One region of the Citrobacter sp. RHB25-C09 genome, then DNA from elsewhere that is predicted to be linked to it. Evidence: predicted binding sites of a transcription regulator. Region 1 holds the regulator's gene; each other region holds the start of a gene.

Region 1 (3,404 bases):
CACGGGTGAACGCGGTCATTCCCGCGAAGCAGTGATGGACTCCGTGGTCCGGTCCATGGATGACTATATCAATTACATCACCCCACAGTTTTCCCGCACGCATATTAACTTCCAGCGCGTCCCTACGGTAGATACTTCCAACCCGTTCGCGGCGAGAGGTATTCCGTCACTGGATGAAAGCTTTGTCGTGATTCATTTTCGTAATCTTGAGGGGATCGATTTCCCCTGGCTGTTGGCGATGCTGCAGGGCTCATTCATTTCGCATATCAATACATTAGTGGTGCCGGGCGGCAAGATGGGGCTGGCAATGGAACTGATTATGCTGCCGCTGGTACAGCGACTGATGGAAGGCAAAAAAATCGAGTAAAGTGAGGTTTGCCGGATGGCGGCTACGCCTTATCCGGCCTACAAAACGACGCCTGCTGTAGGCCTGATAAGCGCAGCGCCATCAGGCACTGACCATTACGCCGCAATCACTTCATACGAATGGGTAATGTTGACGGCTTTTTCCAGCATCAGCGCCACAGAACAATACTTCTCCGCAGAGAGATCCACCGCACGTGCGACGGCGGCATCTTTCAGCTCATTGCCGGTCACAATAAAGTGCAGATTAATATGGGTGAACAGGCGTGGTGCTTCTTCACGACGTTCAGACGTCAGTTTGACTTCACAGTTGGTCACATCCTGACGGCCTTTCTGCAGGATAGAAACGACATCAATCGCGCTACATCCCCCCGCCGCCATCAGCACCATTTCCATCGGACTGGGGGCTTTGTCACCTGAATTACCGTCCATCAAAATCTGGTGCCCGGAAGCGGACTCCCCAAGGAAGGTTAAACCCTCAACCCATTTAACACGCGCTTGCATAATTTTTAACTCCAGTGCGTTAATTTTCCTTACAGATTACGCGCACATAACAATTCTCGCAACGGAAGGCGACCTGCGTCATGCTGAAGCGAGACACCAGGAGACACACGGCTAAAGCTATGCTAAAACAGTCAGGATGCTACAGTAATATATTGACGTACCACATGTATGCAGAGGACATCAATTTACAGGCTGAAGTTCGTTTTTGTCGGCCTCTTCCCAGGATTCGGGAAGCATTTTTTTGCAAACCCAGAGCAGCGACTTTTTCTGACTCTGGAGACAGCTTATAACAGAGGATAATCGCGCATGGTGCTTGGCAAACCGCAAACAGACCCGACTCTCGAATGGTTCTTGTCTCATTGCCACATTCATAAGTACCCGTCGAAGAGCACGCTGATTCACCAGGGTGAAAAAGCGGAAACGTTGTACTACATCGTTAAAGGCTCAGTGGCTGTGTTGATTAAAGATGAGGAAGGGAAAGAAATGATCCTTTCTTATCTGAATCAGGGTGATTTTATTGGCGAATTGGGCCTGTTTGAAGAAGGCCAGGAACGTAGCGCATGGGTACGTGCTAAAACAGCATGTGAAGTGGCTGAGATTTCCTACAAAAAATTCCGCCAGTTGATTCAGGTAAACCCGGATATTCTGATGCGCCTGTCTTCTCAGATGGCTCGTCGTCTGCAAGTTACATCTGAAAAAGTCGGTAACCTGGCTTTCCTCGACGTAACCGGTCGTATCGCCCAGACTCTGCTGAACCTGGCGAAACAACCAGATGCGATGACTCACCCGGATGGCATGCAGATCAAAATCACTCGCCAGGAGATTGGTCAAATCGTTGGCTGCTCTCGTGAAACCGTTGGTCGTATCCTGAAAATGCTGGAAGATCAGAATCTGATCTCCGCACACGGTAAGACTATCGTCGTTTACGGTACACGTTAATTCCGTCGAAACGGTGCGTTACTGTGTAGCGCGCCGTTTTTTGTTTTACCCATGTGGCGCAGACTGATTTATCACCCGGAGATCAACTACGCACTACGCCAAACGTTGGTGTTGTGTTTACCTGTGGGCATCGGGCTGTTCATTGGTCAGTTACATCTGGGCTTACTCTTTGCTCTCGTCCCCGCCTGCTGCAATATCGCCGGGCTCGACACTCCACATAAGCGCTTCTTCAAACGTCTGATCATTGGCGCATCGCTGTTTGCCGGATGCAGTCTGGTGATGCAACTGCTGTTGTTTCAGGACGTCCCCCTGCCGTTGATCCTGACCGGGCTAACGCTGACTCTCGGCGTCACGGCAGAGTTAAGCGCGCTCCACGCCAGGCTGCTTCCGGCGTCGCTGATCGCCGCGATTTTCACGCTGAGTCTGGCCGGGAATATGCCGGTCTGGGAACCACTGCTCATCTATGCCCTGGGCACCTTATGGTACGGATTGTTCAACTGGTTCTGGCTCTGGCTATGGCGTGAACAACCCCTACGTGAGTCGCTTAGCCTGCTATACCGTGAACTCGCCGATTATTGTGAAGCGAAATACAGCATGCTGACACAGCATACCGATCCGGAAAAAGCCCTGCCGCCGCTGCTGGCCCGGCAACAGAAAGCCGTCGATCTGATTACCCAGTGCTATCAGCAAATGCATATGCTTTCCGCGCATCGCAATAATGACTACAAGCGAATGCTGCGCGCATTTCAGGAAGCACTTGATCTGCAGGAGCATATCTCGGTCAGTCTGCATCAGCCGGAGGAGGTACAGAAGCTGGTCGAACGCAGCCATGCGGAACAGGTCATCCGCTGGAACGCGCAGGTTATCGCAGCCCGTCTGCGGGTGTTAGCCGATGATATTCTTTATCACCGTCTGCCAACGCGATTTTCCATGGAAAAGCAGCTTGGTGCTCTTGAGAAAATCGCTAATCAACATCCTGACAATCCGGTGGGACAGTTCTGTTACTGGCACTTTAGCCGTATCGCCAGGGTGCTGCGCACCCAACGCCCGCTGTATCCCCGCGATCTCATGGCCGATAAGCAGCGGCGTCTACCGCTGCTGCCCGCATTGAAAAACTACCTTTCGTTGAAATCGCCGGCGTTGCGTAATGCCGGGCGCATCAGCGTAATGTTAAGCGTTGCCAGCCTGATGGGAACCGCGCTGCATCTGCCGAAACCCTACTGGATACTGATGACGGTGTTGTTTGTTACCCAAAACGGTTACGGGGCAACGCGTGTACGTATTCTGCACCGCTGCGCTGGGACGCTGGTGGGGCTGATCGTAGCCGGCGCCACGCTGCACTTTCATATTCCGGAGGGGTATACGCTGTTGTTGATGCTGCTCATTACCCTGGTGAGTTATCTGACGATCCGCAAAAATTACGGCTGGGCAACGGTTGGGTTTACGGTGACGGCAGTATATACCCTGCAACTGCTGACGCTGGATGGCGAGCAGTTCATCATTCCTCGCTTTGTCGATACGATTATTGGCTGTCTGATCGCGTTTGGCGGCACCGTCTGGCTGTGGCCACAATGGCAGAGCGGCCTGCTGCGCAAAAA
Region 2 (3,404 bases), 510 kb from region 1:
CTTCCGCCTGCGCCAGCACATTACCGCGCCCTGAAGAGAGTTTTTTCATTGCCTGACGATAGTTATCCTGCGCTTTGTCCAGGCTCTGTCCAATGGAGGACATATCGTCAACAAACAGTCGCAGCTTGTCGTAAAGCTTACTGGCACGATCGGCAATCTGCTGCGCATTGCGGCTTTGATGTTCGTAACGCCAGAGGTTAGCAATAGTACGCAACGCTACAAGCAGCGTCGTTGGGCTGACCAGCATTATATTATTTTTGAGCGCTTCGGTAATCAGTTCGGGTTGCCTGTCCAGCGCTAACAGAAATGCAGGCTCCACGGGAACGAACATCAGCACATAATCCAGCGTGCGTAAGCCCGGAAGCTGCTGATAATCCTTACGCCCCAATAAGCGAATGTGGTTACGCACCGACGCAATATGTTCCTGAAGCGCACTTTCACGGGTGTAATCATCTTCGGCATTAAAGTAACGTTCGTAGGCCACCAGCGTCATTTTGGCGTCGATCACCACATCTTTGCCCTGCGGCAACCGCACAATCACATCGGGCTGCATCCGCGAACGAACGTCATTTTCGAGGCTCACCTGCGTTTCGTATTCGTAACCTTCGCGCAGACCAGAAGCTTCCAGAACGCGAGTCAGCACCACCTCGCCCCAGTTGCCCTGGGTTTTGTTATCCCCTTTCAGCGCACGCGTCAGGTTAACGGCCTCCTGCGCCATTTGCGCATTAAGCTGTTGGAGATTGCGGATTTCGTGCGCCAGGGTATGACGCTCGCGCGCTTCCTGACCAAAGCTCTCCTGCACCTGGCGACGAAAGCCGTCTAACTGTTCACGTAGCGGCGTCAGCAAACCATTAAGGCTCTGCCGGTTTTGCTCATCAACCCGGCGATTACTTTGTTCAAATATCCGGTTAGCCAAGTTTTCAAATTGTTCGCTGAGGCGCTGCTCGCTGTTTATCATCTGGCGTATTTTCTCTTCCGCATGCTGCTGCGTTGCTTCCATCCGCGTTGTGACTTCACGCAGATCGGCTTCAAGGGAGGAGTTAATGCTGCGCAGATTGCGCAATTCGTTATTGAGCATTTCACACTCATCGCGCCAGTGGTCACTTTGAGCAAGCTGTTGTTTTGTCGCGCTTAATGCCGCCACCATCTCTTCGCGCTCGGCGAATTGTTCGGCTTTTTGTTGCGCATGCTGATAGCTGGCAATCAGCCAGCCAAGCGCAATGCCCACCAGTGCAATCACCGCATAAATGACGATTGAGATATCCAAAATGCCTCCCGACGCTACAACTCACCCGCACAACATAGAATTGTGCTGTATAAACGTCCAGTTTTAAAGGAATTTCCTGCGAGGCGCTACGCAAAAAATAAAGGCCGAACGTATCGGCCTTTTATCTCAGAGAGGAGGACTAGATCAGACGACGTGCCGCTTCCACCACGATTTTCACCGCATGGCTTTCGGTTTGCTTCATCGTTTCGGCGTTAGGGATCTCTTGTTGGGTACGATTAACGATAACGCCCGCAACCATCCCTGCGCGCAGACCCTGGCTTGCACACATGGTCAGCAGGGTGGCAGATTCCATTTCATAGTTCATTACGCCCATGGCCTGCCACTCTTCCATCGAACCTTTGAAACGGCTTACCACACGACCAGAGTAGGTATCGTAGCGCTCCTGGCCTGGGTAGAAGGTATCTGAAGAAGCGGTGACGCCAATATGCGTCGTCGCGCCAACGGATTTAGCGGCTTCAACCAGCGCTGTTGTACATTCGAAATCAGCTACCGCCGGGAATTCCATCGGAGCAAAATGCAGGCTCGCGCCATCCAGACGAACAGACGCTGTAGTAACCAAAACATCACCCACATTGATATGTGGCTGAATCGCCCCGGTAGTACCGATGCGCAGGAAGGTGCGAATGCCTAACTGCGCCAGTTCTTCAACCGCAATAGATGTTGACGGACCACCAATCCCGGTCGAGCAGACAATAATGGCCTTACCATCCAGTTCTGCACGCCAGGTCGTGAATTCGCGATGTGATGCCAGCTTAACCGGCTTATCCATCAGCGCGGCGATTTTTTCAACACGCTCCGGATCGCCAGGGACGATAGCCAGCGTAGCCCCTTGTAAATCGTTTTTAGTGAGGCCGAGATGAAAAACATCAGACTTAGACATATACAACTCCTCTGTGATTCGGTTTTTGTCAGAAGAAGCAAAGCGGTACTTTACCGAAGGTACTGAGATGTTTTCGTGACACTCATCACCATGACGATATTCGATTGCATTAATTTACCTTGAGATAGTGATTTAGATCACAATAAAGACCCGTCACTTTCTTTTTCTGCTTAACAATCGAACTGTCCAGGGCAGTGTGGTTTGATAAAGGCTGTCTATAGTTAACGTTGCGCTATTTTTTAAGGGTACGGAGAATACCATGACACTAACACAACAAACTGGCTTTGCACCTGCGGCCTCTCCCCTTGCCTCAACAACGGTTAATACCCCGGATGATACGATTGTCGCCGGCATGACGTCGATCCCTTCCCAGGGTGATGATATGCCAGCGTATCACGCCCGACCAAAGCAGAGCGATGGCCCGCTGCCAGTGGTCATTGTAGTGCAAGAAATTTTTGGCGTGCATGAACATATCCGCGATATTTGCCGTCGCCTGGCGCTGGAAGGGTATCTGGCTATCGCACCAGAACTCTATTTTCGCGAAGGCGATCCCAATGACTTCGCCGATATTCCGACGCTATTAAGCGGTCTGGTCGCCAAAGTGCCAGACTCTCAGGTGCTGGCCGATCTGGATCACGTCGCCAGTTGGGCCGCCCGAAACGGTGGCGATGCACATCGACTGATGATCACCGGCTTTTGCTGGGGCGGTCGGATTACCTGGCTGTATGCCGCGCATAATCCGCAATTAAAAGCAGCCGTTGCCTGGTATGGCAAGCTGGTTGGTGATAAGTCTCTGAATTCACCAAAACATCCTGTCGATGTGGCGACCGACCTGAATGCCCCGGTGTTGGGACTCTACGGTGGTCAGGATAACAGCATCACGCAGGATACTGTTGAAACCATGCGTCAGGCGCTGCGTGCCGCTAACGCCACAACGGAAATTATCGTCTACCCTGACGCCGGACACGCGTTTAATGCCGATTATCGTGCCAGCTATCACGAGGAATCTGCGAAAGACGGCTGGCAGAGAATGCTTGAATGGTTTGCCAGGTACGGTAGCAAGAAGTAAAAGGTGAAATGCCGGGCGGCGGCTTCGCCTCACCCGGCCTACATATTAACTCTGACGCAGGTTCTGCGCCGCTTGCACCATGTTCGCCAGCGCGGCGCGGGTTTCTGGCCAGCCGCGGGTTTTCAGGCCGCAATCCGGGTTTACCCACAGGCGCTGCGCCGGGATAC
Region 3 (3,404 bases), 2.0 Mb from region 1:
ATTCAGATGAAAATTATTCTCATCAGAGCGCTATTTGGCGGCAAATGAGTCCTTCGGAAAATAACAAATGCGCCGATCTGCCGCCAATACAATTTACAGATTTGTTAAGCAATTCTCTTTTAGCGAAAAAAAACGACTTCCGGGGAACGGTCCGAAGCAGATTATTTTCAATTTTTTCTTAATTAATCAGTCAGTTAACATTCAAGCATAACGAATGAAGCGTCACAAGACATCTCAACCGCTATAGACTATGAAAATTTAACAATTGATTATTATTTAGCACATTCATCTATAATGACATTGAATTAACTAATATCATTTCGCCAAACCTTGAGCAAGTCCCGGATAATGATGTGTGATAAATAACATGACAGGACTGCTCAGAAAGCATACGTACATTAATAAATACCAATAAAATCAATATTTTTTATTTTGCTTAAGAAGTGTAGGGTTTTAGCGATTTCACGCTAAGAAGGCTAAAAGTGAGGATGGTGACAATGAATAATAGACAAACGGAACCATGACGGTTCCGTTTCATATGAAAGTGAATTAATTCAAAAGCCCAGGGAATATCGCTTTAATACCCGTTACGATAAATTCAATACCCAGCGCCATTAACAGAAGACCCATTATACGGGTGATCACGTTAATGCCCGTTTGTCCTAATACGCGAACCAACCACGGCGCCATACGGAATAACCCCCAACAACAGAGGGCAAAAATGGCGATTGCCACAAAGAACCCGAACAAATACATCACGCTGTGGTAACGCGTTCCCCAGACAATCGTCGAGCTAATGGCACCCGGCCCAGCCATTAGTGGCAGAGCTAGCGGAACAACGCCGACGCTTTCGCGGATTGCGGTTTCTGATTTTTCCTGTTTATTCTGCTTATCTTCACCCAGCTTACCGCTGATCATTGACATTGCGATGGTCACCACAAGGATGCCCCCCGCGATCCTGAACGAGTCGATAGAAATGCCGAACAGTTGCAGAATTCCATCGCCCAGAAATAATGAGGTCCACAAAATAATCGCGACAGAGAGGTTGGCGGTCAGGTTGGTTTTATTACGCGCCACGGCCGTCTGGTAACTGGTCATGCTGATAAAAACGGGAATAATCCCTACCGGGTTAACCAACGCAAATAACCCGATGAAAAACTTGAAGTAAACAGGAAAATCAAACAGCGTCTGAATCACGGTTAGCTCCGAAGCGTTAGCCGTATAGAAATAAAGTTATCAGTGACAAAGTACCCTGTGTCGTGCAGTTGCGTTGCCGCCGCGCCAGAACGGGCCAAAAGCCGTCAATCGGACACTCTACAAGTACAGGGTAAAACCGTGCCGAAGATACGCCTTTTCATAGCACATTTCACCTGCTGACGCGCGAAAAAGACATCTTTATTTTCTGTTACTTATTTATTTTACCTATGTTAACTTTTATTCCATTCATTACTACAATTCATCAACACTTAGCGTTAATGGCTAAAATGGCCTGCTGAAAGGTGTCAGCTTTGCTTAATCTTGATCCAGATCACATAATTACTACTCAGAAGTGAGTAACCTTGCTTACGCCACCTGGAAGTAACGCGTTAGAGTTAAATGACGAAAACGCATAAGCTCTTTTAGTAAATCAGAGCAAACTGGACGTTAAGTAAGTGATTGATTTTTAGAGAGTCACACAAACAGACACTGTAAAGTCTATACTCTCGAAGCGAGCAGATGATTTACTAAAAAAGTTTAACATTATCAGGAGAGCATTATGGCTGTTACTAATGTCGCTGAACTTAACGCACTCGTAGAGCGCGTAAAAAAAGCCCAGCGTGAATATGCCAGTTTCACTCAAGAACAAGTTGATAAAATCTTCCGCGCCGCCGCTCTGGCCGCTGCAGATGCTCGAATCCCTCTCGCTAAGATGGCCGTTGCCGAATCCGGCATGGGTATCGTCGAAGATAAAGTGATTAAAAACCACTTTGCTTCCGAATACATCTATAACGCTTATAAAGATGAAAAGACCTGTGGCGTCCTCTCTGAAGACGACACCTTCGGGACTATCACTATTGCTGAACCTATCGGCATTATTTGCGGTATCGTACCTACCACCAACCCGACTTCTACTGCGATCTTCAAATCTCTGATCAGCCTGAAGACCCGTAACGCGATTATCTTCTCCCCGCATCCGCGTGCTAAAGACGCAACCAACAAAGCAGCAGATATCGTGCTGCAGGCTGCAATTGCTGCGGGCGCACCGAAAGATCTGATCGGCTGGATCGATCAGCCTTCCGTAGAACTGTCTAACGCGCTGATGCACCATCCGGACATTAACCTGATTCTCGCAACTGGTGGTCCTGGTATGGTTAAAGCAGCGTACAGCTCTGGTAAACCGGCTATCGGCGTTGGCGCGGGTAACACTCCGGTAGTTATCGACGAAACGGCTGATATCAAGCGTGCTGTCGCTTCTGTTCTGATGTCTAAGACCTTTGATAACGGCGTTATCTGTGCGTCTGAACAGTCTGTTGTTGTCGTTGATTCCGTTTATGACGCTGTGCGTGAACGTTTCGCCAGCCACGGCGGCTACATGCTGCAAGGCAAAGAGCTGAAAGCAGTTCAGGATATCATCCTGAAAAATGGCGCCCTGAATGCGGCTATCGTTGGTCAGCCAGCTTATAAAATTGCTGAACTGGCAGGCTTCTCCGTACCTGAAACCACTAAGATTCTGATCGGTGAAGTTACAGTTGTTGATGAAAGCGAGCCGTTTGCTCACGAAAAACTGTCACCTACCCTGGCAATGTATCGCGCGAAAGATTTCGAAGACGCGGTTAACAAAGCTGAGAAACTGGTTGCAATGGGCGGTATCGGTCATACCTCTTGTCTGTACACCGATCAGGACAACCAGCCAGAACGCGTTGCTCACTTCGGTCAGATGATGAAAACCGCGCGTATCCTGATCAACACCCCGGCATCTCAGGGTGGTATCGGTGACCTGTACAACTTCAAACTCGCACCTTCCCTGACTCTGGGTTGTGGTTCCTGGGGTGGTAACTCCATCTCTGAAAACGTTGGTCCTAAGCACCTGATCAACAAGAAAACCGTTGCTAAGCGAGCTGAAAACATGTTGTGGCATAAACTTCCGAAATCGATCTACTTCCGCCGTGGCTCTCTGCCAATCGCGCTGGATGAAGTGATTACTGATGGCCACAAACGTGCGCTCATCGTGACTGACCGCTTCCTGTTCAATAACGGTTATGCCGACCAGATCACCTCTGTGTTGAAAGCGGCTGGCGTTGAAACTGAAGTGTTCTTTGAAGTTGAAGCTGACCCGACCCTGACCGTTGTACGTAAAGGTGCAGAGCTGGCGCACTCCTTCAAACCAGACGTGATTATCGCGCTGGGCGGTGGTTCCCCGATGG
Region 4 (3,404 bases), 770 kb from region 1:
TTTGTTGATGTGCCGGGGTACACGTTTGTCCCTGATACTGCTCAGCCGCATCGAGGGCTAAATCCGCCTGAAGAATGACCAGTTCTGTTTTATCTAACGCTAACTGCGCAAAGGTACGCAATTGGTTACTGGTTTCCGAGACGGCCCGCAGGTGGGCAAACCATAGCGCCAGCATCACGGAGAACAAAACCACCATGATGACCCCAAGGAACCTCAGCAACTTGCGTCGTGCCCGATGATTCATCTCAGCTAATATCCCTGCATATAATGTGCCCGTTATCATCAAGGCCGGTACTCAATCACACTGGCGATTACGTTGCATTAATCTATCAATATTAGCAACAGACTTTTGTATGCGTTAGTCCGATATTGCAGGATGGTGATAATATTCGACCGTAATGAAAACCTGAAGTGGTGATAATTTTATATTTCGGATATGACTCTATCCGAAAGGGGTAGATATTTTTGAAAATTCGTTGCCTCTTTCTCAAATCAAAATTACGTTTACTCTTTTTGCCTTTCCCATACTGGTAGAAGAAAAATACATTTTCAGTCAGTAAATCCACTGGCGAATAAGCATACAAATGTGATAAAGTTCACAAAAATCAATGAAAGAGAAACAGTGTTTCATTGAACGTCGAACTGAATGCCTGCCGATAGCCAGAGTGAACCACGCATACCGTGAAATGCCGCGCTGTCCAGGGCACCTGCTATTCTCAGAGGAAATCTTGCATGGCAACCATCACCACTAGTGTGGTTCTTCTCCGCTGGCCCCTGCTGAGCGCTGTGCTCATGTTTTTAGCCAGCACGCTCAATATTCGCTTTCGCAAATCTGACTATATTGGTCTGGCCGTAATCAGCAGCGCTCTGGGCCTGGTTGCCGCCTGCTGGTTTGCAACGGGTTTACTGGGGATCACGATGATGGACGTTTCCGCCATCTGGAAAAACATCGAATCTGTGATGGTAGAAGTGATGAGTCAAACCCCGCCGGAATGGCCGATGGTATTGACGTAAAAAAGGCCTCCATAATGGAGGCCTTTTTTATAATGCGTTAGTTCACATGCATAGCATCAGAACGGAATATCGTCATCAAAGTCCATTGGCGGTTCGTTGGACGGTGCTGCCGGAGCAGACTGCTGCGGACGAGACTGAGCGCCGCCGCTGAACTGGTTACCGCCCTGCGGCTGCTGCGGCTGACCCCAGCCACCCTGCTGCTGTTGACCACCCGCTGCCGGCGCGCCGCCACCCTGACGGCCACCCAGCATCTGCATGGTGCCGCCAACGTTTACCACGACTTCGGTGGTGTATTTCTCAACGCCGGACTGATCGGTCCATTTGCGCGTACGCAGCTGACCTTCAATGTAGACCTGAGAACCTTTACGCAGATATTCGCTGGCAACTTCCGCCAGTTTGCCAAACAGCACAACGCGGTGCCATTCAGTCTGCTCTTTCATCTCGCCGGTCTGCTTATCACGCCAGGATTCGGAAGTAGCCAGCGTAATGTTGGCAACTGCGCCACCATTCGGCATGTAGCGTACTTCCGGGTCCTGGCCCAGATTACCCACGAGAATAACCTTATTTACGCCTCTGCTGGCCATGATCGAGTCTCCTGAAAAAACATTTCTTATAAGTGTAAACGCGCGATTGTAGCATTACCAATAGCGGTTTTACTACGTTGTGACGCGGATTCCGCGAAACAACCTCAGCCGGACATTGTTACACAAGACACTGCGTTTTGCATTCCAATACTGTATATCCATTCAGGTTATATTGTGTCATAATTAACCGTTTGTGATCGCCGGTCGCACTATGCATGCAGCCGGGCAAGTAGCGTTTAATCCGGGAAAGGTGAATGGATAAGATCGAAGTTCGGGGCGCCCGCACCCATAATCTCAAAAACATCAACCTCGTTATCCCCCGCGACAAGCTGATTGTCGTGACCGGGCTTTCGGGTTCAGGCAAATCCTCACTCGCTTTCGACACGCTGTATGCCGAAGGCCAGCGTCGTTACGTTGAATCCCTTTCCGCCTACGCGCGCCAGTTTCTGTCGCTGATGGAAAAGCCGGATGTCGACCATATTGAGGGGCTGTCACCGGCCATCTCTATTGAGCAAAAATCGACGTCCCATAACCCACGTTCGACGGTCGGTACCATTACCGAGATTCACGACTACCTGCGTCTGTTGTTTGCCCGCGTTGGCGAACCGCGCTGCCCGGATCACGATGTCCCGCTGGCGGCGCAGACGGTGAGCCAGATGGTCGATAACGTCCTGTCACAGCCCGAAGGCAAACGGCTAATGCTGTTAGCTCCCGTGATTAAAGAACGTAAAGGCGAGCACACTAAAACGCTGGAGAACCTGGCAAGCCAGGGGTATATCCGCGCCCGTATCGACGGCGAAGTCTGCGATCTCTCCGATCCGCCGAGCCTGGAACTGCAAAAGAAACACACCATTGAAGTGGTGATCGATCGTTTCAAAGTCCGTGACGATCTCAGCACCCGTCTGGCGGAGTCCTTTGAAACCGCACTGGAGCTTTCCGGCGGTACCGCTGTCGTGGCTGATATGGACGATCCCAAAGCCGAAGAACTGCTGTTCTCCGCCAATTTTGCTTGTCCGATTTGCGGCTACAGCATGCGTGAACTGGAACCTCGCTTGTTCTCGTTCAACAACCCGGCGGGCGCCTGTCCGACCTGCGATGGCCTCGGCGTACAGCAGTATTTTGACCCGGACCGCGTGATTCAGAACCCTGAGCTGTCGCTGGCAGGCGGCGCGATTCGCGGTTGGGATCGCCGCAACTTCTACTATTTCCAGATGCTGAAATCCCTGGCCGAACACTACAAGTTCGACGTTGACGCGCCGTGGGGAAGCCTGAGCGCGAACGTACATAAAGTGGTGCTGTACGGTTCCGGCAAAGAGAGCATTGAATTCAAATACATGAACGATCGCGGCGATACCTCCGTGCGGCGTCATCCGTTCGAGGGCGTGCTGCATAACATGGAGCGCCGTTATAAAGAGACGGAGTCCAGCGCGGTACGCGAAGAGTTAGCCAAGTTCATCAGCAACCGTCCCTGCGCCAGTTGTGAAGGCACGCGTCTGCGTCGTGAAGCGCGCCATGTCTTCGTTGAGAACACGCCGCTGCCGACCATTTCCGATATGAGCATCGGACATGCGATGGACTTCTTTACCAATCTCAAGCTTGCAGGCCAGCGCGCAAAGATTGCGGAAAAAATCCTCAAAGAGATTGGCGACCGTCTCAAGTTCCTGGTGAACGTCGGGCTGAATTACCTGACACTGTCGCGTTCAGCAGAAACGCTTTCCGGTGGGGAAGCCCAGCGTATCCGTCTGGCAAGCCAGATTGGCGCCGGTCTGGTTGGCGTGATGTACGTACTGGATGAGCCGTCCATCG

The links. The regulator CRP, encoded in region 1, controls carbon source genes, mostly activating them, when cyclic AMP is high. The targets are predictions, from matches to a motif close to ATGTGANNNNNNTCACAT.
Region 2: udp (uridine phosphorylase) is a predicted target of CRP. The motif match lies at 2,294-2,311, and genes of this name have one in related genera.
Region 3: adhE (bifunctional acetaldehyde-CoA/alcohol dehydrogenase) is a predicted target of CRP. The motif match lies at 1,517-1,534, and genes of this name have one in related genera.
Region 4: HVY19_RS18880 (YjcB family protein) is a predicted target of CRP. The motif match lies at 585-602, and genes of this name have one in related genera.

What each region holds. Positions count from the first base shown of each region.
Region 1 covers NZ_CP057483.1:381,216-384,619, reverse strand. Annotated here, with positions in the region: gene HVY19_RS01715 (phosphoribulokinase) at 1-367, shown strand, start outside; gene HVY19_RS01710 (OsmC family protein) at 463-867, opposite strand; gene crp (cAMP-activated global transcriptional regulator CRP) at 1,174-1,806, shown strand; gene HVY19_RS01700 (YccS/YhfK family putative transporter) at 1,858-3,404, shown strand, end outside.
Region 2 covers NZ_CP057483.1:4,255,641-4,259,044, forward strand. Annotated here, with positions in the region: gene rmuC (DNA recombination protein RmuC) at 1-1,267, opposite strand, end outside; gene udp (uridine phosphorylase) at 1,407-2,168, opposite strand; gene HVY19_RS20090 (dienelactone hydrolase family protein) at 2,428-3,237, shown strand; gene metE (5-methyltetrahydropteroyltriglutamate--homocysteine S-methyltransferase) at 3,283-3,404, opposite strand, start outside.
Region 3 covers NZ_CP057483.1:2,343,210-2,346,613, forward strand. Annotated here, with positions in the region: gene ychE (NAAT family transporter YchE) at 550-1,197, opposite strand; gene adhE (bifunctional acetaldehyde-CoA/alcohol dehydrogenase) at 1,757-3,404, shown strand, end outside.
Region 4 covers NZ_CP057483.1:3,988,707-3,992,110, forward strand. Annotated here, with positions in the region: gene HVY19_RS18875 (EAL domain-containing protein) at 1-244, opposite strand, end outside; gene HVY19_RS18880 (YjcB family protein) at 733-1,014, shown strand; gene ssb1 (single-stranded DNA-binding protein SSB1) at 1,071-1,598, opposite strand; gene uvrA (excinuclease ABC subunit UvrA) at 1,853-3,404, shown strand, end outside.